DNA from 2 places in the Streptomyces sp. MGP-P1 genome. Region 2 is predicted to be linked to the other one. Evidence: riboswitches for the same ligand, from Rfam matches in the RefSeq annotation. Region 2 holds a riboswitch; the other holds the start of a gene.

Evidence for each region. Region 2 has a riboswitch for S-adenosylmethionine ahead of thrC (threonine synthase). Riboswitches for the same ligand answer to the same signal wherever they lie in the genome.
Region 1: it holds a riboswitch for S-adenosylmethionine, as region 2 does, so the genes downstream of both, AC3CH1_RS27765 (aminotransferase class V-fold PLP-dependent enzyme) here and thrC (threonine synthase) in region 2, are expected to answer to the same signal.

What each region holds. Positions count from the first base shown of each region.
Region 1 is NZ_JBYMEM010000007.1:1,400,748-1,406,299, reverse strand. Features, by position in the region: gene AC3CH1_RS27775 (rhomboid family intramembrane serine protease) at 82-837, shown strand; gene AC3CH1_RS27770 (Lrp/AsnC family transcriptional regulator) at 834-1,115, shown strand; gene AC3CH1_RS27765 (aminotransferase class V-fold PLP-dependent enzyme) at 1,211-2,590, opposite strand; SAM riboswitch class IV at 2,769-2,886, opposite strand; gene trpD (anthranilate phosphoribosyltransferase) at 2,992-4,056, opposite strand; gene qcrB (cytochrome bc1 complex cytochrome b subunit) at 4,180-5,552, opposite strand, start outside.
Region 2 is NZ_JBYMEM010000005.1:497,689-503,240, forward strand. Features, by position in the region: gene groL (chaperonin GroEL) at 1-668, opposite strand, end outside; gene AC3CH1_RS11675 (cold-shock protein) at 1,057-1,263, opposite strand; gene AC3CH1_RS11680 (MoaD/ThiS family protein) at 1,706-1,984, opposite strand; gene thrC (threonine synthase) at 2,014-3,315, opposite strand; SAM riboswitch class I at 3,335-3,462, opposite strand; gene AC3CH1_RS11690 (glucosyl-3-phosphoglycerate synthase) at 3,617-4,567, shown strand; gene AC3CH1_RS11695 (alpha,alpha-trehalose-phosphate synthase (UDP-forming)) at 4,632-5,552, shown strand, end outside.

The DNA.
Region 1 (5,552 bases), on a different contig from region 2:
GTAACCCTACGGCCTCGCGTATAGGCATCGGTACGGCGAGGCGCTCCGTCCGGTTCTCCACCGGTACGTCATGCTCTGTCCATGACCGATGGGCGGCAGACCGACTGGCGGACCACGGCGGGGAGGATCCGGGACGCGGCGGCGTCGAGCGGCGCCCCGGTCACCTACGGGCTGATCGCCGTCTGCGGTGTGATCTTCCTGATCAGCCCGCTCTCCGGGTTCGGCGGCGCCGCCCACGGGAGCGAGGACGCGCTCCTCGCCGCGCAGGCCGGGTACTTCGAGCGGTGGGGAGTGATCCCCGCCGAGCTGTGGGCGGGGTCCGCGCATGCGCTGATCACACCGTTCACCGCACTGTTCGTGCACGGCAGCTGGCTGCACCTGCTGGGGAACCTGTTGTTCCTGTACGTGTTCGGCGCGATGGCCGAGGAACGCATGGGCCGGTTGCGGTTCGCCCTGTTCTACGTGGGCTGCGGCTATGTGGCCCTGGTCTGCTACGCGGCGGCGCACGCGGACTCCGAGCAGACGCTGGTCGGTGCGTCGGGGGCGATCTCCGCGGTGCTCGGCGCGTTCCTCTACCTGTTCCCCCGGACCCGTGTGACCAGCCTGTTCCCGTTCCTCTTCTTCCTGCCGCTGCGCTTCCCCGCCTGGATGGTGCTGGTCTTCTGGTTCGGGCTCCAGTGGGCGGCGGCGCAGGGGGCGGGCAGCGGACCCGGGGTGGCGTACCTGGCGCATGTGGCGGGCTTCGCGGCCGGGTTCCTGTGCGCCTGGGTGGGGTACCGGGGTGGGGCTAGAGTGAAGGTTCCAGCCACGGCCACCGAGGGAGACAGCCAGCCGTGATCACCGCGATCGTGCTCATCAAGACCAGCGTGGACCGGATTCCGGAGATCGCCGAGGCCATCGCCGCGCTGGACAGTGTCAGCGAGGTCTTCTCCGTCACCGGCACCTACGACCTGATCGCCATGGTCCGGGTCGCCCGGCACGACGACCTCGCCGATGTCATCCCCGGCCGGATCAGCAAGATCCCGGGCGTCGAGGGCACCGACACGCACGTGGCATTCCGTACGTACTCCCAGCACGACCTGGAAGCCGCCTTCGCCATCGGCCTCGACGCGTAGGGCCCGACGCCGGGCCCCGGGGCGCACCGGCGACGCACCTCGGCCGGGGACGGGCAGCGCGCCCGTCCCCGGCCGAGGTGTTTCATCAGAACGTGTCAGACCTGGGCGGCTTCGCCCCGGTCCGGGACGCAGCGGCCGTCCTCGGTGCGGTAGTTCCACCGGGCGCCCTCGCGGACCAGTTCGGTGACCGCCCGCAGGAACCGGTCGATGTGCTCGTCGGGCGTACCGGCTCCGAAGCTCACCCGGATCGCGTTGAGCGACCGCTCGCCCGGCTCCGCCTCCGGCGCCCCGCACTCCCCCGGGTCCTGCGGGTCGCTGCCGAGCAGGGTGCGCACCAGCGGGTGGGCGCAGAAGAGGCCGTCGCGCACGCCGATGCCGTACTCGGCGGAGAGGGCGGCGGCGAAGTGCGAGCTGTTCCAGCCGCGCACCACGAAGGAGATGACACCGACCCGGGGGGCGTCGTCGCCGAACAGCGAGAGCACCCGCACCTCGGGCACCTCGGCGAGCCCCTCGCGGACCCGGCCCACCAGCTCCTGCTCCCGGGCGACCAGACCCTCGAAGCCCGCCTCGGTCAGGGCCTTGCAGGCGGAGGCGATGGAGTAGACGCCGATGACGTTGGGCGAACCGGCCTCGTGGCGGGCGGCCGTGGTGTGCCAGTCGACGTCCACGCCGCCGTCGGCGCGCCGGGCGACCTTGCGGGACGCGCCGCCGCCGGCGAGGTACGGCTCGGCGGCCTGGAGCCAGTCGGCGCGGCCGGCCAGGACGCCGGAGCCGAAGGGCGCGTACAGCTTGTGGCCGGAGAACGCGACCCAGTCGACGTCGAGTTCGGCGATGTCCACGGGGTGGTGCGGGGCGAGCTGCGCGGCGTCCAGGACGATCCGGGCGCCGTGCGCGTGGGCGGCGGCGGCCAGTTCCCGTACCGGCCACAGCTCGCCGGTCACGTTGGACGCGCCGGTGACGCAGACGAGGGCGGGGCCGTAGGGGTCGCGGTCGGCGAGCGCGCGCTCCAGGGTCTCGACGGCCTGGGCCGGGGTGCGGGGCGCGTCGAGGTAGGTGACCTGGGCGTCGCGCCAGGGCAGCAGGGACGCGTGGTGCTCGGTCTCGTAGACGAAGACCTGGCAGCCGGCGGGGATCGCGGCGGCCAGCAGGTTGAGGGAGTCGGTCGTGGAGCGGGTGAAGACCACCTGGTCGTCCGCGCGGCAGCCGAGGAACTCCGCGACCGTGCGGCGGCTGTTCTCGAAGAGGTCGGTGGAGAGCTGTGAGAGGTAGCCGGCGCCTCGGTGGACGCTGCCGTAGTACGGGGCGTACGCGGCGACGTCGTCCCAGACCCGCTGGAGGGCCGGGGCGCTGGCGGCGTAGTCGAGCGCGGCGTAGGTCACCTCACCGCCGGTGACGAGCGGGACCGTAACGTTCTGCCCCAGAACGGGCAGAGGGGCACAAACCGACGAGTCGAGGGCAGCGGTGGGGACAGACATGGCGAACTCCCGTAGAAGACAGGCGAAATCCATGCGCCGGCAGTACGCGGCAGCGCAGGGAGGGGGAAGAGAAAAGGGTGCGCTGAAGAAGGGCGGTCAGCCCTAGCGCATTCGCTTGCTCACAGAAGACTCCCTAGGGACCAGGACCCCGGGGGCTGGCATCCGCTGGATGCCGAGGGGCCCGCGCTTGCCGCAGACCTCGCTGCCTGCGGCCTGGTCTTCACCCGGGGCACCCCGCCACGGACGGAGGGTTGCCGGACAGCGGGCCGGGGCCGTAGTCGCTGTCACTCATGACCTGCGCAGCATCTTGCCATACGTGCGCACACGCGCAAGGGCGCGGTCCGGCATCCGGACTGCGCCCTGTGTCACCCCGTGCTGCCCGGAGGCGTCCCGTCGCGCACTCAGGCGTTGCTGGCCGCGACCCAGCGCTCCAGGGCCCGCTTGGCGGCCCCGGAGTCGATGGCCTCGGCCGCGACGAGGATCTTCGCCGCGAGCTGTTCGGTCAGCGTGCCGGGGCCCGGGTCCAGGGCGACCAGGGCCGCCGCCGAGTTGAGCAGGACCGCCTCCCGTACCGCGCCGCCCTCGCCGTCCAGCAGCCGGCGGGCCACGTCGGCGTTGTACGAGGCGTCGGCGCCGCGCAGCGCCTCGACGGGGACGATGGGCAGCCCGACGTCGCGCGGGTCGAAGGGCTCCGCGCGGACCGCGCCGTCGCGCACCACCCAGACCCGGGAGGTGGCGGTGGTGGTCAGCTCGTCGAGGCCGTCGTCGCCGCGGAAGACCAGGGCGGAGTTGCCCCGGTCGGCCAGCACGCCCGCGACGATGGGCGCCATCCGGGCGTCGGCGACGCCGACCGCCTGCGCGCGGACCTGGGCCGGGTTGGTGAGGGGGCCCAGGATGTTGAACGTGGTCTGCGCGCCGAGTTCCTTGCGGGCCTTGGCGGCGTACCGCAGGGCGGGGTGGAACTTCACGGCGAAGCAGAAGGTGATGCCCGCCGCTTCGGCGACCTCGACGACCCGCTGCGGGGTCAGCTCCAGATTGACGCCGAGCTTCTCCAGTACGTCGGAGGAGCCGCTGGCGGAGGAGGCGGCGCGGTTGCCGTGCTTGACGACCTTGGCGCCGGTGCCGGCGATGACGATCGCGGACATGGTCGAGATGTTGACCGTCCTGGCGAGGTCGCCGCCGGTTCCGACGATGTCCACGGTCCGGCCCGGCACGTGGATGGTGTTGGCGTGGGCGTACATCGCGCGGACCAGTCCGGTGACCTCGTCGACGGTCTCGCCCTTGGCCCGCAGCGCGACGGCGAACCCGGCGATCTGCGCGTCGGTGGCCTCGCCGCTCATGATGCGGTCCATGGCCCAGGCGGTCTCCTCGGAGCTGAGGTCCTCGCCGCGCAGGAGGGGGTTCAGGAGGCCGGGCCAGGAACGGTCCGCCACGCTGTCGCCGCCGTTCGGGGTCACAACGTTCATGGTCCGCTCCAGGGTCCACAGCCGGTCAGGAAAGATGGCTCCACCCTATCCAGGCGGGGGGACCGCGAAGAGCCCCGTCCATCGAATGGACGGGGCTCTCACGGTGGCGATCAGTTCAGGTGATCAGTGGTGGCCGTGGCCCTCGCTGATCTCCTTGTACTCCTCGGGGGTCGCCTTGGGGATCTGGTTCCCGTCGGCGAAGTACCCCTTGCTGAGCTTGGCGCGCAGCTTCTGTACCGGGGAGATCTTGCGCTTGACGCCGTTCTCGTCGACCGCGGGGCCGAGGTCGAGCGGCTGGTACTGCTCGTGCGCCGTGAGCGTGTGCAGCTGCCCGGGGCTGAGCGGCTCGTGGATCTCGACGAACTCACCGTGCGGCAGGCGCTTGATGATGCCGGTCTCACGACCGTGCAGCACCTTCTCCCGGTCGCGGCGCTGGAGGCCGAGGCAGATCCGCTTGGTGACGATGAACGCGATGACCGGTCCGACGAAGAAGAAGATCCGGACGAACCAGGTGATGGCGTTGATCGACAGGTGGAAGTGCGTGGCCCACAGGTCGTTCCCCCCGCCGACGAGGCCGATGAAGTACGCCGTGATCCAGGCGACGCCGAAGCCCGTACGGGTCGGGGCGTTGCGCGGACGGTCCAGGATGTGGTGCTCGCGCTTGTCGCCGGTGACCCAGGACTCGATGAACGGGTACACCGCGATCGCGGTGAGGACCACGCCGAAGCCGACCAGCGGGATGAACACGCCCAGGGCGAGCGTGTGGCCCCACAGGTTGATCTCCCAGCCCGGCATCACACGGACCAGTCCCTCGGCGAAGCCCATGTACCAGTCGGGCTGGGCGCCGGTGGACACCTGGTCGACCCGGTACGGGCCGAGGGCCCAGATCGGGTTGATCGTGGCGATGGCCGAGATGGCCGCGATGACGCCGAAGACGAGGAAGAAGAACCCTCCGGCCTTCGCCATGTACACGGGCAGCAGCGGCATGCCGACGACGTTCTTGTTGGTCCGGCCGGGACCCGCGAACTGCGTGTGCTTGTGGTAGAAGACCAGGATCAGGTGCGCCACCAGCAGGCCGAGCATGATGCCCGGCAGCAGCAGGATGTGGATCGAGTAGAACCGGGCCACGAAGTCGTGGCCGGGGAACTCGCCGCCGAACAGGAACATGGAGATGTACGTGCCGACGATCGGCACGGACAGGATCGCGCCCTGGGTGAAGCGGACACCCGTACCGGAGAGCAGGTCGTCCGGCAGGGAGTAGCCGGTGAACCCGGTGAACATGCCGAGCACGAACAGCAGGAAGCCGAAGAGCCAGTTGATCTCGCGCGGCTTGCGGAACGCGCCCGTGAAGAAGACGCGCATCATGTGCACGAACATGGCGGCCAGGAAGATCAGCGCGGCCCAGTGGTGGATCTGCCGGACGAGCAGACCGCCGCGGACCTCGAAGCTGATCTTCAGCGTCGAGGCGTAGGCCTCGGACATCCGGATGCCCTGCA
Region 2 (5,552 bases):
GAGTTGACGATCAGGATGTACGGGTCGTCGAGCGACGCCTCCATACGCTCCATGTCGGTCGCGAAGTACGCCGAGATGTAGCCCTTGTCGAAGCGCATACCCTCGGTGAGCTCAAGCTCCAGACCGAAGGTCTGGGACTCCTCGACGGTGATGACGCCTTCCTTGCCGACCTTGTCCATCGCCTCGGCGATCTTGGCGCCGATCTCGGTGTCGGCGGCGGAGATGGAGGCGGTCGAAGCGATCTGCTCCTTGGTCTCCACGTCCTTGGCCTGCTCCAGCAGAGCGGCGGAGACGGCCTCGACGGCCTTCTCGATGCCCCGCTTGAGGGCCATCGGGTTGGCGCCTGCGGCAACGTTGCGCAGACCCTCGCGGACGAGAGCCTGAGCCAGAACGGTGGCGGTGGTCGTACCGTCGCCGGCGACGTCGTCCGTCTTCTTGGCGACCTCCTTGACCAGCTCCGCACCGATCTTCTCGTACGGGTCCTCGAGCTCGATCTCCTTGGCGATGGAAACACCATCGTTGGTGATCGTGGGCGCGCCCCACTTCTTCTCGAGGACGACGTTACGGCCCTTGGGGCCGAGGGTGACCTTGACGGCGTCGGCGAGCTGGTTCATCCCGCGCTCGAGACCGCGCCGTGCCTCCTCGTCGAACGCGATGATCTTGGCCATGTGAAGTGGTCCTCCCGGACAGGGGTGGATTTCTCCGGACCGAGAGGCGCCCGCGACGGACGGCCTGCCTGCGTGGTGGTTCCTTGCCCCACCGCGCCTGCGGGCCTCACCGGCCCGGTCCAAGTTTCTGTCACTCTCACCTGGAGAGTGCTAACGCCAATGATTAGCACTCGACCCCTGCGAGTGCAAGCGTCCCTCTCCGGATGTGGACAGCGGCGCGCCTCGGAGGCGGGCGTCGACGCGCTTCGGACGGGGACAGCGGCGCGCGTCGGATGCGGGCGGCGACGCGTCTCCGCGGGGCCCCCGGGACGCGCGTAGGGCCCGGTCCCCTGATCCGGGGGCCGGGCCCTACGTGCGTGAGTAGTGTCGTCGGACGACCGCGCCGAACTCAGCCGACGGCGAGCTTGACCATGTCGGCCTGGGGCCCCTTCTGGCCCTGCGAGATCTCGAATTCAACTCGCTGACCCTCTTCGAGGGTGCGGTACCCGTCCATCTGGATCGCGCTGTAGTGGACGAAAACATCCGCACCACCGTCGACCGCGATGAAGCCGTACCCCTTCTCCGCGTTGAACCACTTGACGGTGCCCTGAGCCATGCCTAACTCCCCTATTACTGGCCCTTGCACGGGACCGCACTTCGCGGACCCGGGTCGGAACTCACCCCCCGACAGGAGGGGGTGCGCGGCGCCGCAGCGCGTCGACCGCGGCCGAATGTATCCGCCCAACTGCCCTCTGCAACAGGTCAATCGGACGAGAATTCCGGGCACAGCAGAACACGCGAATATGCGGGTTTGCTGAGATTTACGGGCAAGTCGGGCCAGGCAAAGGGCACTTATGCCGCAAGAGGTTCACGTACTTTGGCTGCTTCTTATCGGGGCCAGGCGCATTCACATATGCGGGCGGCACGAGCAGCGGGTGGGGCTTCCCCAACTCTACCGTGCTCAACCATACAGAATTGCCCCCTCCGCTTCTCTCGCGGAGGGGGCAACTGTGGTCACACAGAGGTGCGATGGGCCGCCGTGGAGCGGCCTCGGCGGCTCAGCAGCCGCCGGCGACCGCGGGGATGATCGAGACGCCCGCGCCGTCGGGCGTGGCCGCGTCCAGGCCGCCCTCGAAGCGCACGTCGTCGTCGTTGACGTACACGTTCACGAAGCGACGCAGCTTGCCCTGGTCGTCCAGGACACGGGCCGCGATGCCCGGGTGGTCCTTCTCCAGGGACTCGATGACCTCGGAGAGCTTGGCGCCCTCCGCCGGGACCTCGGCCTGACCGCCCGTGTACGTACGGAGGATGGTGGGGATGCGGACCTTGACGCTCATGGTGGATGCCTTCCTGAAGTCTCGGGTGATCAGCCGGCGGCGAGGCCCGCGGCGCGGAACGCGTCCAGGCTCGGCTTGATGGTGGCCGTGGCCTGCGAGGTCGCGGAGACCGCGTCCAGCGTCTTGAGCCCGTCGCCGGTGTTCAGGACGACGGTGGTGAGCGTCGGGTCGAGGACGCCCGCCTCGACGAGCTTCTTCGTCACGCCGAGCGTCACGCCGCCCGCCGTCTCGCCGAAGATGCCCTCGGTGCGCGCCAGCAGCTTGATCGCGTCGACGACCTGCTCGTCGGTCACGTCCTCCACCGCGCCACCGGTGCGGCGGGCGATGTCCAGGACGTACGGGCCGTCCGCCGGGTTGCCGATGGCCAGCGACTTGGCGATGGTGTTCGGCTTCTGCGGGCGCACCACGTCGTGGCCCGCCTTGAAGGCGGCGGAGACCGGGGAGCAGCCCTCGGCCTGGGCGCCGAAGATCTTGTACGGGCGGTCCTCGACGAGGCCGAGCTTGATCAGCTCCTGGAACCCCTTGTCGATCTTCGTGAGCTGGGAGCCGGACGCGATCGGGATGACGATCTGGTCGGGCAGCCGCCAGCCGAGCTGCTCGCAGATCTCGTACGCCAGGGTCTTGGAGCCCTCGCCGTAGTACGGGCGCAGGTTGACGTTGACGAAGCCCCAGCCCTCGCCGAGCGGGTCGCCGATGAGCTCGGAGCAGAAGCGGTTGACGTCGTCGTAGTTGCCCTCGATGCCGACCAGCTCACCGCCGTACACCGCGGCCATGACGACCTTGCCCTGCTCCAGGTCGTGCGGGATGAACACGCAGGAGCGCAGTCCGGCCCGGGCGGCGGCGGCGCCGACGGCTCCGGCCAGGTTGCCCGTGGAGGAGCAGGAGAGGGTGGTGAAGCCGAAGGCGCGGGCGGCCTCGACGGCGATGGCGACGACGCGGTCCTTGAAGGAGTGCGTCGGGTTGCCGGAGTCGTCCTTCACGTACAGGCCGCCGGTGACGCCCAGCTCACGGGCGAGGTTGTCGGCCTTGACGAGCTTGGTGAAGCCGGGGTTGATGTTGGGCTTCTCCGCGACGTCCGCGGGCACCGGCAGCAGCGGGGCGTAGCGCCAGATGTTGTTCGGGCCGGCCTCGATGCGCTTGCGCAGCTCCTCCGGGGAGCCGGTGGGCAGGTCGTAGGCCACTTCCAGCGGCCCGAAACAGGACGCACAGGCGAAAAGGGGGCCGAGCTCGAAACGCTCGCCGCACTCGCGGCAGGAAAGCGCCGCGGCGGGGCCGAGATCGACGGTCGGGGCGGAAGAAGCGGTGCTGCCTGCAACGGTCTGAACAGCCATGATGGCGGAGGTCCCTTTCTCCTCATCTTCCCTACGACGCATTTCGCCGCAAGACGGAATTGGCACCTTCCCCACCGTGACCTCGCGGTCGGCAGGAGGGTTGCCGGGACTTCAACGGGCCGTTCCCTCAGTCCCTCTGGATGAGCTCTTATGGCGCTGGATCTTCGATCCAGGCGTTTATGTGCGCTCCGACCCCGACATGCGACGGCCATACGCGTTGTTCAAGACTGTAACCGAAGCACCGGACCGTTGAGATAGTCGTCCGAACCGCGAGATGGATCACACACAGGGAGTGCCGACCGTGCTCGAAGAGGTGGAACGCTGGCTGACCAGGCGTTCCTGGTCGTCCGGGGACCGCCCGCTGAACCGGCTCACCGACGCCCGGGACGCCGATCCGCACCGCACGTCCGTGAGCGTGGTGCTGCCGGCGCTGAACGAGGAGGCCACGGTCGGCCGCATCGTGGCGACGATCCGCCGCGAGCTGATGGAGAAGGTCCGGCTCGTCGACGAACTCGTGGTGATCGACTCCGGCTCCACCGACGCCACCGCCGCCGTGGCCCGGGCGGCGGGTGCCCGGGTGGTCCACCGGGACGCCATCCTGCCCCGCGTCCCGGCCCTGCCCGGCAAGGGCGAGGTGCTGTGGCGGTCACTCCTGGTGACCAGCGGTGAGATCGTCTGCTTCATCGACGCCGACCTCAGGGACTTCTCCGCGGACTTCGTCTCGGGCACGGTCGGACCGCTGCTCACCGACCCGTCCCTACAGTTCGTCAAGGCGATGTACGACCGCCCGCTCGGCGACAGCGCAGGCCAGGGTGGTCGGGTCACCGAGCTGGTGGCACGCCCGCTGCTCAATCTGCACTGGCCCCAGCTGGCCGGGTTCGTGCAGCCGCTGGGCGGCGAGTACGCGGTGCGGCGGTCCCTGCTGGAGCGGCTGCCGTTCCCGGTCGGTTACGGAGTGGAGCTGGGCCTGCTGGTCGACGCGCTGCACACGGTGGGCCTGGACGCGCTGGGCCAGGTCGACGTCGGCGTACGGAGACACCGCCACCAGGACGGGCAGGCGCTGGGCCGGATGGCGGCGGCGATCTACCGCACGGCGCAGCTGCGGCTCTCCCGGGGCCATCTGGTGCGGCCCGCGCTGACCCAGTTCGAGCGCGGTGAGGACGGCTTCGTGCCCCGTACCCATGCGGTGGACACGGAGGAGCGGCCGCCGATGCGGGAGATCGCGGAGTACGCGGAGCGCCACGCGGCATGAGGCGGTGGGCCGCATGAGGCCCTGAGGCGTTTGGGGGCTTCCCGAACGGGCTAGGTTCCGCTACATGGTCTCCGAGCACGCCGAACACGAACCCGAACCCGCGGCCGCCTCCACCGCCCAGGTCCTCGTCGCGTCCAACCGCGGCCCCGTCTCGTACACGCTCGGGGAGGACGGGACGCTCGACGCCAAGCGCGGCGGCGGCGGGCTCGTCTCCGGGCTGAGCGCCGTCGACGACAAGCTGTGGGTCTGCGCGGCCCTCGGCGACGGGGACCGCGAGGCGGTGCGGCGCGGGGTCGGCGAGGCGGGAGTGCGGATGCTCGACATCGACGCCGAGGTGCACGCGGACGCGTACAACGGCATCGCCAACTCGGTGCTGTGGTTCGTCCACCACCTGCTGTACCAGACGCCCGTGGAGCCGGTCTTCGACGCGGAGTTCCGCCGCCGGTGGGCCTCCTACGAGACGTACAACCGGGCCTTCGCCGAGGCGCTCGCCGAGGAGGCGGGCCCCGGGGCATCGGTCCTCGTGCAGGACTACCACCTGGCCCTGGTCCCCGGCATGCTCCGGGAGCTGCGCCCGGACCTCAGGATCGGCCACTTCTCGCACACCCCGTGGGCGCCCGTCGACTACTACCGGCTGCTGCCCGACGACATCGCGGAGCAGTTGCTGCGCGGCATCCTCGGCGCGGACCGGGCCGCGTTCCTGACCCGTCGCTGGGCGGACGCGTTCATCGGCTGCTGCACGGAGATCCTCGGCGGGACGGGCCGGACGAGGATCGGGGTGCACGGCCTGGGGGCCGACGCGGACTTCCTGCGCCGGCGCTCGCACGAGGCCGACGTGGACGAGCGGATGGCGGCGCTGCGGGAGCAGGTGGGCGAGGGCCGGAAGACCATCGTCCGGGTGGACCGCACCGAGCTGTCCAAGAACATCGTGCGCGGCCTGCACGCGTACCGGGCCCTGCTGGACGCCCACCCCGAGTGGCGCGAG